Linked DNA regions of Prochlorococcus marinus XMU1412. The protein of the gene in region 1 interacts with the protein of each later gene in a pairwise test. Links are inferred from orthologs where the notes say so. Each region holds a gene or a part of one and is shown in the gene's direction. Other genes may lie near its edges. The genes, in order: cysK and cysE.

Region 1 (7,777 bases):
ATTCACTTTTTCTTCCACACAAAACAACATCTAAATCTTTTTCACTTTCATTCAGATCTTTAGCTAGTTGTGTTCCAATTCCACCTGCGCCTACAACTAAGGCTAAGCCTTTCATTTTATTAAAAATAACTCCATTGATTCTAAGAAACTTTTCTTGTGATTTGCGTAAAAATCTTTCTTATTTGATTAGGAAATTTTATTGAGATTTATTTTTTTCTTTTAATAATTTATAAGCTATTTTTCTATCATCAAAATTAATAACTTTATCATTGAGAATTTGGTAGTCTTCATGTCCTTTTCCTGCAATTAAAACAATATCTTTTTTATTGGCAAATTTAATAGATTCATTTATTGCTTTAAATCTATCAATTTCAATTGTTATTTTTTCTCTTTTTTTTATACCCATCAAAATATCATTTACTATCTTTTGGGGTTCTTCTGATCTTGGATTATCTGAAGTTATAAAAAGTTGATCAGACAACTCTTCAGCTATTGATCCCATCAAAGGCCTTTTACTACGATCACGATCTCCGCCACAGCCAAAAACAGTTATTAGTTTCCCTTCACAAAGTTTTTTAATTGATTGCAAAACTTTTTTTAATCCATCAGGAGTGTGGGCATAATCAACAATTACTGTTGGAAGAGATCTTGAAACGTCATTATCATCAATTTGTATTTTCTCCATTCTCCCAGGAGCACCAGGGAAAGATTGTATTAACTTTGATAAATCTTTTAAAGAAAAATTCAGTTTATACAAAATTGTTATTGCTTGAATCGCATTCATTAAATTAAATTCACCAACAAGTGGAACAAAAAGTTGAATTTTTTCCCTAGGTGTATGGAAAATACAAGTGGAACCACTTTCAGTAAATTTTTTATCTGTTACGAAAAAAAAATCATCATTTTCAAATTCACTTTCAGTAATCTTTGTAGAGACTAATAAAGATCTTTTTTTAAGATCAGATGATAATTTAGATATCCAATGGTCATCATGATTTAATACACAAATCCCATCTTTTTCTTTTAAGTAAGGTGGGAAAAATAATTTTTTTTTTGTTTGAAAATATGATTCCATATCTGGGTGATAATCAAGATGATCTTGAGTTAAATTAGTAAAAATAGCCGCCTCAAATTCGCATCCTGATATCCTGTTTTGCGCAATAGAATGAGAACTTACCTCTAATATCGCGAATTCAGATTCTGCCTCAACAGCAGCATTTAATTTCTTTTGGAGTTTATCGGCGAAATCAGTTGTATGAAGAGCCACTTCTGAAAAGCCAGGCCATCTATTGAGCAAGGTCCCAAATAATGCAGTCTTTTTCCCTAATTTTTTTAAAAGATATTCCAATAAAAAAGTAATTGTGGTTTTTCCATTTGTACCAGTAACACCAATAAGTTTAAGTTTTCTTGAAGGCCTATTCCAAAACTCAGCGACTATTTGACCAAACAAATAATCTAAATTATCCTCTATAACCAAAATCCTTTCTAGATCAATAGATCCAATTTTCTCTTTTGCAGCAGACCCAATAATGGCAGCCTCTGCACCATTTTCAATTGCCTCAATACAATATTTTCCTCCATCAACATTTAAACCAGGCATACCTAAAAATAAAGTTCCTTTTTGTACTTCTTTAGAGTTAAAAGAAATATTATTGATTTCGTGATTGATTAAATCTAATGAAGGAATAATTCCTACCAAATCTAAAAGTTTATGTAATTTTATAGATCTCATATGAAAAATTATTTCTCCAGAATGGTACTAATATTTTTTTGAAACCAATTCTTTAATTGATCATCTTTTAATCTTGGAGAAATGCGAGGCAATTCTATAATCTCCTCGGACCTAATTCCTTCAACAGCAATAACAGGTACTTCATAATCATATTTTTTATATTTATCTTTATATAAATCGACCCTATCAATATCAATTTCTTTAAGCTCCTCCAGATTAGGGAATAACTCATTAAGATTTATTTTTGCCAGTTTATTTTTTAATGAATCACAAAGGCAACATCCCTGCCTAACAAAAATAAATATTTTCATTCATTTAGTCAGGCACAGGGTCACATCCACAGGGAGTTAAAGGATGACATCTGCTTAATCTTCTTAAAGTTAACCACCCTCCCTTCCAAGGACCATGTCTAGTAATTGCCTCATATCCATAAGAGCTGCAACTTGGAATAAATCTACATCTTGGTCCGAAAAAAGGAGAAAACCACTTTTGATAGAACGAAATCATAAAAAGAAGTATAGAAGTAATTGATTTATTAATAGTTTTGAACACTTTAATGATGTAAAATAATATCTCAGTAGTAATTAGTTTAATTGAATTTAATCAATTATCCAATTTATTGCAAATTTCTATTTAATTTAAAATTATGTCAAGATACCGCGGCCCCAGATTAAGGGTTACGCGTCGCTTGGGAGAACTACCAGGTCTCACCAGGAAAGCTTCAAAGAAGTCTAATCCTCCAGGTCAGCACGGCCAAGCCCGTCGCAAGCGATCAGAATATGCTATTCGTCTAGAAGAAAAGCAGAAACTTAGGTTTAATTATGGAGTTTCTGAAAAACAACTAGTACGTTATGTGAAAAAAGCTAGAGCTCAAGAAGGATCAACAGGTACTAACCTACTAAGACTTTTAGAAAATAGACTTGATAATGTTTGTTTTAGATTAGGTTTTGGAGGTACCATTCCAGGCTCAAGACAATTAGTAAATCATGGCCATGTAACCGTTAATGGAAAGGTTCTTGATATTGCAGGTTATCAATGCAAATCAGGCGATGTAATCGGAATTAAAGAAAACAAAGCAAGCAAAAAACTTGTTGAAGGTAATATAGAATTCCCTGGCTTAGCAAATGTCCCTCCTCATCTTGATTTAGACAAGCCTAAATTAACGGGAAAAATAAATGGGAAATGCGATAGAGAGTGGGTTGCTCTTGAAATAAACGAACTACTAGTTGTTGAATATTATTCAAGAAAAGTTTAATACTACTTTTCTTTGGATTATTAAATCTCTCATTTTTTAAAAGAGAGATTTAATTTAATTCTTATTTTTAAAAATAATGGGAAATAAGGAAGATAATATAAAAAAGCCAGGTTTTAAGACCTTATCTATTCACCATGGGAAAACATTTGCAGAAGAAACTGGATGCGTTATGCCTCCTATTTTTTCTACATCTACTTTCAAACATGGAAATAAAGATAATTTCGACTACACCAGATCAGGCAATCCAAACTTTAGAATTCTAGAAAACATCCTTAAATCAATAGAAGATTCTAAATACTGTACAGTTTTCGGATCTGGAATTAGCGCGGTAACTGCAATTTCATCAACACTAAAATCAGGTGACAAGATACTCTGCGAGTCAAATCTCTATGGTTGTACAGTGAGGATGTTCGAAAAAGTTTTCAAGAAATTTGGACTAGAAGTTTTATACACAGATTTTACAAATGAAAATAATATCAAAAAGATTTCAAACTTCGAGCCAGCCTTGATATGGCTCGAAAGTCCAACTAATCCACTTTTGAAGGTACTTGATATTAAGGCGATTTGTAATGAAGCGAATAAACTCGAAATACCAGTAGTTGTAGACAACACATTTTCTACAGCGCTTATTCAAAAACCATTGGACCTTGGTGCAACACTATCGGTTGTAAGCACCACAAAATTCATTAATGGACATAGTGACGCACTTGGCGGAGCAGTACTGACAAATAATGAGGAATGGAATAGTAAGATGCTTTTCTCTCAAAAAGCTCTCGGACTTCAACCATCTCCCTTTGATAGTTGGCTCATTACGAGAGGAGTAAAAACTCTTCCTTTAAGAATCGAACATCAAACTAAAAGTGCAGATTTTATTTCTGAACAATTAGGGAATCATAAAATAATTAGTAAAGTAATTTACCCTTTTAATCAAGAACATCCGCAATTTAATTTAGCAAAATCGCAAATGAAATCTGGAGGTTCAATGATCACCCTAAAATTAAATTTAAATAAAGAGGATACTTTTAAATTTTGCAAATCTCTCAAATATTTCTCTCTAGCAGAAAGCCTTGGAGGAGTTGAAAGTTTAATTTGCCACCCTGCAACGATGACTCATGCTTCTGTTGATGACAAAACAAAAAATCTGCTAGGGATAGATGATGCTCTTGTCAGATTATCAATTGGATGTGAAGATACAAACGATTTAATCTCGGACATTTTATTTGCTTTAAATAAATTCTGAAAATTGAGAGATTTACTTAAAAAACCTATATGGAAAAATTTAGAGTTGGGATATGCTATCCCTGATAGCATTCATGCCGTTTCTGTAGCATTACCAACTTGGAATGATGTAATAAATTACGAGGAAAAAGATCAAGAATGCATGAATTTATTGAAGTCCATTTACCCACGATTCGGGCTAAACCCCATAGTGAAAAGATTATGTGAAAAAGTAAAAAAGCAAAATTACTACAACAATAAAAGTATCTGGCCATATCCCAATGACCGCATAGCTTTTAAAGCTAAAAAATACATTGATAGAAATACTTCTGAAAAATTCTCGTTAATAGAAAAAAGAGATAATTTAGCTTTCTTAATAACTGAAAAAGAAGGAAGTATTTATGCAAAATATTTTTGGCAACATACTGGTCTTGGTCTATCTTCAAGAACTGCCGCTATAGAACTAGGTCTTGAAGATTGCCCCCCAAAATCTTACGTAGATGAATGTTCTCAAATGATAAAAAATAGAATTTCTAAATCTACAAAAATTAACTCTAATGATATTCACTTAACTTCATCTGGAATGTCTGCATTGCATACATCATTAGAAATCATATATAAATTATTTCCAGCTAAACCAACACTCCAAGTTGGTTTTCCATATGTAGATGTACTTAAATTACCAATGAAAATCTTTCACGGAGCAAAGTTAATTACAGAAGAAAATTGCTCGGATATTGAATTAGAAATCAAAAGAATAAATCCATCAGCATTAATTATTGAACTTCCAAGTAATCCAATGCTCAAATGTGTAAACATTAAAAAAATTTCAAAAATTGCAAAAAAGCTAAATATTCCGTTAATTGTTGACGATACAATTGGTTCGAATTTAAATATAAATTCTCTGGAACATGCAGATATAGTTTTTACTTCGCTTACAAAAATTTTTTCAGGTAGTGGTGATATTCTTGCCGGATCATTAATCCTAAATCCAAAAAGCAAATGGATTGATCAGTTTAGAAATGCATTAAACGAGATTTATCTTCCAATACTTTCCGATGGAGATATAGTTTATCTAGAGAAGGTTAGTAGAGATGTAAATGAAAGAGTTTTTGAACAAAATAAAGCATGTTTAGAATTAAAAAAAAGATTAGAGACCCATAGCGAGATTAAAAATATTTTCCATCCTGAAAATTGTCCAAATTATAATTCTTTACTTACTTCTGATGGAGGATACGGCTGCTTATTATCATTTGAATTAAATGGAGGATTAAACAAAGCTATGAAATTTTATGATTCTCTAAAAGTATCTAAAGGTCCTAGTTTAGGTACAAAATTTACTCTAGTTTGTCCTTATGTTTTACTAGCTCATTATGACGAGTTGGAATGGGCTGAAAGTTTTGGTATACCCTCGCACCTTATTAGAGTATCAGTTGGATTAGAGGACCAAGATCAATTATGGAAAAGCTTTTCTGAAGCACTCAATAATTTCTAAATTCCTAGTATTTACCGTATAGAAACTTATATACTCTTTTTCTGAATAATAGTTAGTATTAAAATATATTTTCTCAATATATAAATGGCAAAAATTTATGAGGACAACAGTTTTGCTATTGGAAACACTCCATTAGTAAAATTAAAATCAGTTACTAAAAACGCGAAAGCTACAGTACTTGCAAAAATTGAAGGTAGAAACCCTGCTTATAGTGTCAAATGTAGGATTGGCGCAAACATGATCTGGGATGCAGAGAAAAGTGGGAAGCTTACAAAAGATAAAACTATTGTTGAGCCAACTTCTGGAAATACAGGAATTGCCCTAGCTTTTACTGCTTCAGCAAGAGGTTATAAACTCATTCTTACTATGCCAGAATCAATGTCAATTGAAAGAAGAAGGGTTATGGCAGTGTTGGGTGCTGAAATTGTTTTAACAGAAGCATCTAAAGGTATGCCTGGAGCAATAGCTAAGGCTAAAGAAATTGCAGAAAGTAATCCTTCTCAATATTTCATGCCAGGTCAATTCGATAACCCAGCAAACCCTGAAATTCATTTCAAAACTACTGGACCAGAAATCTGGGATGATTGCGATGGTGAAATTGATGTTTTAGTTGCAGGGGTTGGAACTGGCGGCACAATTACAGGAGTTTCAAGATACATTAAGCAAGAGAAGGGAAAAAATATTACTTCTGTAGCTGTAGAACCCTCACATAGTCCTGTTATTACACAGACAATGAATGGTGAAGAGGTTAAATCTGGACCTCATAAAATCCAAGGAATTGGAGCAGGATTTATTCCTAAGAACCTTGACTTATCAATTGTTGATAAGGTTGAACAAGTAACAAATGACGAGTCAATCGAGATGGCTCTTAGATTAGCAAAAGAAGAAGGTCTATTAGTGGGAATATCTTGTGGAGCAGCGGCCGCGGCTGCTGTTAGATTAGCTGAACAAGATGAATATGCTGGGAAGACAATTGTAGTTGTTCTTCCTGATTTAGCAGAGAGGTATTTATCATCAATTATGTTTACTGAAGTTCCAAGCGGAATCATTCAAGAACCAGTCAAAGCCTAAATCTATTTTTTCTCCAGTAGTGAATCTGGTGAAATATACATCGCATCGCCATAAGAGAAGAATCTAAATTTTTCTTTTATGGCTTTTTTATACAAATCTAATAATCTTTCTCTACCAATCATTGCACTTACTAAAAGTAATAATGAACTTTTAGGGAGATGAAAATTAGTTAATAATCCATCAACTACCTTAAATTTATAACCTGGCTTAATTACTAAATCTACGTATTTAGCTATGGGAATAAAGTCATTAATTTCGCGACAATAACAACTTTCAAGAGCTCTTACGCTAGTTGTACCAATAGCAATTATTTTTCTATCTGTTTTCTTTATTCTTTTTATTTCCTCCACTACTTCCTTATTAACACTTACCCATTCTTTATGAAGTTTTAAGTTACTTAAATCTTCTTGATCAATTGGTTTGAATGTTCCATAACCCACGTGCAAAGTTATCGGTAAGATTATTACTCCTTTTTTTTTTAGGTTGGAAATAAGACTTTTGCTTAAGTGTAAACCAGCTGTTGGTGCAGCAACTGCCCCCGGATTAGTTGCATACTCAGTTTGATAATTTTTCTCATGAAAAGATTCTTCTTCAGAATTTTTTATATAAGGAGGGAGAGGGATTTCCCCGTATCTATCAAGAAGTTCATTCATTGAGTTGAGACAAGTAATATTTTCCGGAAATTTAATAAATCTCCCTCCAGTTTCTTCATCAACTCCATCAACAATCAAATTAATATCTTGATCTAAAGGAGATTTTAATTTTAATTTTCTATTTATTTTTAACTTTTTCGCTGGCTTTGCCAAACATAACCAAACACATTCATGGGATCTTTCTAAAACTAATAATTCGACTAATTTCTTATTTTCTAATTCAACCTTTAACCTAGCTTTCATAACTTTAGTATTATTTACAACTACAAGATCCCCTTCTCTAAATTCATCTAAAAGATTCTTGGTAAATTTATTAGTTAAGCAGTCTTCTTCTAAAACACTATTTCTAACTA
Region 2 (5,940 bases), on another replicon or contig:
TTAAAGTGTCACTATGGTTTAAAAATAAATTATTCAGGGTTTTTTTCAAGTGAGATTCAATATTCAACAAGACAGTGATATCCCAGCATCTACTCAACTAAGTAATCAAATTTGTTTCGCAATTGCAGCAAGACATTATCCTCCAGGGCACAGACTACCCAGTACGAGGCAACTTGCAATGCAGACTGGACTCCATCGGAATACTATAAGCAAAGTTTACAGACAGCTGGAAATAGATGGGGTTGTTGAAGCAATAGCTGGATCAGGTATCTATGTCAGAGATAATCTTACTAAAAGAGAATTTACAAAATCACTTTACTCAAAAGATAAAATAAGTAAAGCACCAGATCAAGAAGCAAAGACGGTAATTGACAATTTAATAAGTCTTGGATTCACTTTACAAGAGACGAGAGAGATATTGAACAATGAAATTAATTGGCGTATTAAGTGCGGATCAAGAATCATAGTCAGTACTCCTAGAGAAGATATTGGAGCTTCTATGTTAATAGCAGAAGACCTTTCCTCAACAGTTAATGTACCAGTAGAAGTTGTTCCTATGGAAGAATTAGAAAAAGTTTTGAGTAATTCAAATAATGGTACGATTGTCACAAGTAGATATTTTTTACAGCCTCTAGAAAAAGTTGCCAAACAACATGGAGTTCGTGCTATTGCAGTCGACTTAAGCGACTTTCAAAAGGAATTGAAAATTCTGAAGGAATTAAATGCAGGGAGTTGTGTAGGTATTGTTAGCATAAGTCCTGGCTTATTAAGAGCAGCCGAAGTTATTATACACAGCATGCGAGGTAGTGAATTAATGCTTATGACAGCAATCTCAGATAATAACAGTAGATTATTATCACTTTTAAAGGCTTCTAACCATATAGTGTGTGATGGGCCTAGTTTGTCAGTTGTAGAAAACACACTATTAAAAAATCGTTCACAGTTAATGAGATTACCTCAAATAATATGCGCTAAAAATTATTTAAGCAACGAAACGATAAACCAATTAAAAAAAGAAATAGGAGTTATTAATTAGACTAAGATGCTAAAAACTTTTAAATCAGATATAGAAATTATCAGAGAAAGAGATCCGGCCGCAAGAGGAATAGTAGAGATATTTCTTTGCTACCCCGGGTTTCAAGCAATAGTTATACATAGGTTTACGCATAAATTATGGCAATTAAAGATTCCTTTGATTCCCCGTTTACTAAGTCATCTTAATAGGCTAGCAACAGGTATTGAAATCCATCCTGGGGCAAAAATTGGTAAACGGGTTTTCATAGATCATGGAATGGGAGTTGTAATTGGTGAAACTGCTGAGATAGGAAATAACTGTTTGCTTTATCAGGGAGTGACATTAGGAGGTACTGGTAAAAGCCATGGCAAAAGACACCCCACCTTAATGGAAAATGTTGTAGTCGGAGCGGGCGCAAAAGTTCTTGGATCAATCACAGTAGGATCTAATACCCGTATTGGTGCTGGCTCAGTAGTTGTTCGAAATGTAGAGGGGAACAGTACTGTGGTTGGGGTTCCTGGCAGGGTAGTACATCAAAGTGGTGTCAAAGTAAATCCTTTAGCTCACTCTGCCTTACCAGATGCAGAAGCTAATGTGATAAAAAATTTAATGGATAGGATAGATTCTCTTGAAAATGAAATTCTTAAATTACAAAAAACTCTACAATGTATAGCCAGCTCAGAATCTATTGATATTTCTAAACTCGGTGATTCTCAAAATCTTAAAGACAAAGAAATTTTTGAATTTCTTGGAGATGATTAAATATCGATTTAATTGTTTTCATTAGCGTCAGTTTTAGGTTGAAACATAAACATTGAATAAATAACATTTCGTCTCATATTAGTCATCATTTCGAGAAACATGTCATATCCCTCGTTTTTATATTCGATTAATGGATCTTTTTGACCATAACCCCTCAATCCGACTGATTCCCTTAAGGAATCCATTGATTGAAGATGTTCTCGCCATAAATTATCGATTTGCTGCAAAATGAAAAATCTTTCAGCTTCTCGCATTAATCCTGGACGAATCTTTTCTATTTGTGATTCCTTTAAATCATAAGCAATTCGCAACTGCTCTTGAAGATAGTTTTTTAATTCTTCTATTGACAGTAAATTAATATCATCAGATTTAAGATCATCTAATAAGTATATAAATTCTTTGACTTTAGAAATTAATTGATCAATATTCCATTCTTCAGGAGGAAGATCAGGATTGATATAAGCATCTACAATTTCAATCATTGTCCTTTCTCCATATCCTATTACTTGTCTCTTTAAATCAATTCCTTTCAATACTCTAAGTCTTTCGCCATAAACTGCTTTTCTTTGATTGTTCATTACCTCGTCGTATTCAAAAACTTGTTTTCTAATATCGTAATAGTAGGTTTCAACTTTCTTTTGAGCATTTTCAAGAGACCTAGTAAGCATGCCTGACTCAATAGGCATATCTTCATCAACCCTAAAAGCATTCATTAGATTTGCTACTCTATCACCTCCAAAAATCCTCAATAAATTATCATCTAAAGATAAAAAGAATCTTGTACTTCCAAGATCACCTTGTCTTCCTGCTCTACCTCTAAGTTGATTATCAACTCTTCTTGATTCATGTCTCTCAGTACCAATGACATGTAAACCGCCAGCTTCTCTTACTTTTTCTTCTTCATGAATCAAAACTTTTTCATATTCTTCCTTTACATCAGACAATGATTCTCTCAAAAGCATTATCAAGTTATCATCAGTTGGTGCTTTTTCTGCTGCTGTAGCTATTCTGTCGTCAAGTTCCAAGACAGAAAGTTGTCTATCTCCCCAATTATTAACAAGTTCATCAGATAAAAAAGAGAGTTTCTTTTCAATTACTTCATCTAGTTTGCAAGGGAAAAGACTTGTTGAAGAATTTGAAATGTTCTTTTTCGAATTTGAAGCAGCTTTTGTGGAAAAACCACCCTTAGATTTTGAATTTCTTTGTTTAGGTATTGGTGGCTTATGCTCATTATCAGGCTTGACTAACAAAGGAATTAAAAGTTCTTTTAATTTAAGCCTTGCCATATAGTCACTATTACCGCCAAGAATTATATCTGTTCCCCTTCCAGCCATATTAGTCGCAATCGTAACAGCACCTGCTCTTCCTGCCTGAGCAACAATTTCTGCCTCACGTTCAACGTTCTCTGGCTTAGCGTTTAACAAATTATGTGGGATTTTTTCGGCAGATAAAAGTGAACTTAATAATTCACTTTTTTCAACACTCGTTGTACCAACTAAAACAGGTCTGCCATCTCTATGAATTTGTGCAGTTTCTTTAGCAACGGCTTTCCATTTACCAATCTCTGTCTTAAATACTTGATCAGACCAATCTTGTCTCTTTCTTATTTGATTTGTCGGTATAACTGTTGATTCTAATTTATAAGTTTTTTCAAATTCAACCTCCTCAGTTTTTGCAGTTCCCGTCATTCCTGCTAAACCAGGATATAGAAGGAAAAAATTCTGATAAGTTATGGATGCTAATGTTTGAGTCTCAGGCTGAATTTTAAGATTTTCTTTTGCTTCTATTGCCTGATGTTGTCCATCGCTCCAACGCCTTCCAGGCATGACCCTACCAGTAAATTCGTCCACTATTACAGCCTCATCATTCTTAATAATATAATTTACATCTTTAATAAATAATTCTTTGGCTTTTAAAGCGTTTGTTATATAGTGCGCCCAAGGATCTTGAGGATTATATAAATCATTAACTCCCAAATACTCTTCACATTTTGCAAAACCCTGATCAGTTAATATACAACTTCTCTGTTTTTCATCAACTTCATAATCTCCTTCTGGATCAATACCATCTTTACTTAATTCTTTTGCTTTGACTAATGCCAGAGATAATTCTGCAGCTTTTTGATATTTTTCTTGTGGTCTTTCAACTTGGCCAGAAATGATTAAAGGTGTTCTTGCTTCATCAATTAATATTGAATCAACCTCATCAATTACGCAGTAATTAAACTTCCTTTGAACTACCTCACTAATATCAGTAGCCATATTATCTCTTAAATAATCAAAACCTAATTCTGAATTTGTGGCATAAGTTATATCACAATCATAATTTTTCTTTCTCTCAACTGGATTCATATCTTGCTGAATCAAACCAACGGATAAACCTAAAAAACGATGAACTTGTCCCATCCACTCTGCATCCCTTCTAGCTAAATAATCATTTACAGTAACAACATGAACACCTTTTCCAGTAAGAGCATTTAAATAACAAGGTAATGTTGCGACAAGAGTTTTTCCCTCTCCAGTTTTCATCTCAGCAATTTGACACTCATTTAAAACCATCCCGCCAATTAACTGAACATCAAAATGTCTCATATCAAGAACACGTTTACTTGCTTCTCTTACGATTGCAAAGGCTTTAGGAAGAAATTCTTCTAGGAGTTCTTTTTGCTTTTTAAAATCTAATTCTGCTGAAATATTTGATTTAAGATTTTGAGTTTCTTTTCTAAGCTCATCATCAGTCAATTGAGAAATTTCTTCTTCTAAAAAATTTATCTCTTCGACTATTGGTTGATAGCGCTTTAACTTTCGTGTATTCGGATCTCCCAACAAAAGTTTTAGCATAAGTCAAAGTCCTTAAAAAATTCATCTTATTACAAACATTATAAATTAGTGCGTTACAACAGAATGAAGAAAACTATTATCTCTTTATTTTATAGAAACGATCGATTAAGGTATTTAGATTGAAGTCACAAAAATAACCTAGCTGACATCACTTTTCAAAATTTTTTTTACTAAATGAAAGAAATATCTCTAATCAAACATGCCAAAGGAGCTTTAGGGTTAAGGGTTTTTGGATTAGGTCCTAATCTGAAACCAACAAATGGCTTAATTAAGCTACAAAAATTACTAGATACCAATGCTTTCTGGGCAAAAAATAGAACAATTAATGATCTAAAAAAATGTCTTGCTAACAGTGATGTCGTAATAAGTCTTTGGGTTGGTAAGGAAATAGTTGGATTTGGTAGAGCTTTGACCGATGGGATTTACCGCGGAGTACTTTGGGATATTGTTATAGATCAAAATCATCAAGGCAAAGGTTTTGGCACATTAATTGTAAAAAATCTTTTATCTTCTAAAAAAATTAAAAATACAAAAAAATTATATTTAATGACAACAAATAAAAAATTGTTTTATTCTCAATTGGATTTTAAAGAAGTTACTTCTCAAAATTTATTGATTCATGAAATATAAGGCACTTTGTTTCTAGAGAAATAAAATCAAGATACAAATTTACTATAAAGCCATCTTATAAAAGTTCCTAAAATAGGAACTGGTCCAAAAGTTGGTCCGCAAAAATCAAAGTAATCTCTGTGCTCTTTGATTAATCCATTTTCCCCAAATAATAAACGAGTGGTTCCAGGATAAATAAATTCTTTACCCATAATTTTTAAACCCATTGTCCATTCAACAAATCCACAATCCCCAGTTATGGAAATTGCATGAGTTTCTAAAAAAACATCATCACATCTTTTAACTAGCTTTTCTTGAGCTTTAACATAAGAATCTAAGCCCTCTGTTTCCTGAGTTGGGTCAGTAAAAATAACATTCTCATTATAAAATTCAGCCCATTTTTGTTTTGTTGGTGCATCCGTACCATAAGGTTTAGTAAATAATCCCTTTAAATCCTTTATAGAAATTACTCTTGTCATTACGAAATTTTTATTAAGAACATCTTAAAAGATACAATCATTAAAAGCGGATGAAGAGATTCGAACTCTCGACATTCTCCTTGGCAAGGAGATGCTCTACCACTGAGCTACATCCGCATAACTCTCTTATTTTATCTCAAAGAAGGGATCAATGATTAAAATAATTAAATTTTTTCAATTAATTTAAATTTTTAATTAAAGATCCCATCTCAATTGCTTGTAAAGCATAATTCCA

What was found.
Region 2: the proteins of cysK (region 1) and cysE interact in binary tests that used the Escherichia coli proteins (3 or more experiments, as listed by UniProt). The link is inferred for Prochlorococcus marinus XMU1412 from one-to-one orthologs.

Annotation. Positions count from the first base shown.
Region 1 is NZ_JAAORJ010000001.1:385,596-393,372, reverse strand. The notes cover bases 4,995-7,777. They hold cysK (cysteine synthase A), read left to right. Parts: upstream 4,995-5,784; coding sequence 5,785-6,771; downstream 6,772-7,777. Other genes in these bases: queA (tRNA preQ1(34) S-adenosylmethionine ribosyltransferase-isomerase QueA), read right to left, coding at 6,774-7,777; HA152_RS02235 (PLP-dependent transferase), read left to right, coding at 4,995-5,700. Also shown: HA152_RS02265 (SDR family NAD(P)-dependent oxidoreductase), read right to left, coding at 1-115; HA152_RS02260 (UDP-N-acetylmuramoyl-L-alanyl-D-glutamate--2,6-diaminopimelate ligase), read right to left, coding at 197-1,732; HA152_RS02255 (glutaredoxin family protein), read right to left, coding at 1,741-2,043; membrane protein insertion efficiency factor YidD, read right to left, coding at 2,048-2,284; rpsD (30S ribosomal protein S4), read left to right, coding at 2,379-2,987; HA152_RS02240 (trans-sulfuration enzyme family protein), read left to right, coding at 3,064-4,227; more of HA152_RS02235, read left to right, coding at 4,231-4,994.
Region 2 is NZ_JAAORJ010000004.1:548,864-554,803, forward strand. The notes cover bases 1-2,909. They hold cysE (serine O-acetyltransferase), read left to right. Parts: upstream 1-1,042; coding sequence 1,043-1,777; downstream 1,778-2,909. Other genes in these bases: HA152_RS09530 (GntR family transcriptional regulator), read left to right, coding at 50-1,036; secA (preprotein translocase subunit SecA), read right to left, coding at 1,786-2,909. In the rest of the region: more of secA, read right to left, coding at 2,910-4,617; HA152_RS09545 (GNAT family N-acetyltransferase), read left to right, coding at 4,792-5,247; HA152_RS09550 (nuclear transport factor 2 family protein), read right to left, coding at 5,274-5,705; ribH (6,7-dimethyl-8-ribityllumazine synthase), read right to left, coding at 5,884-5,940.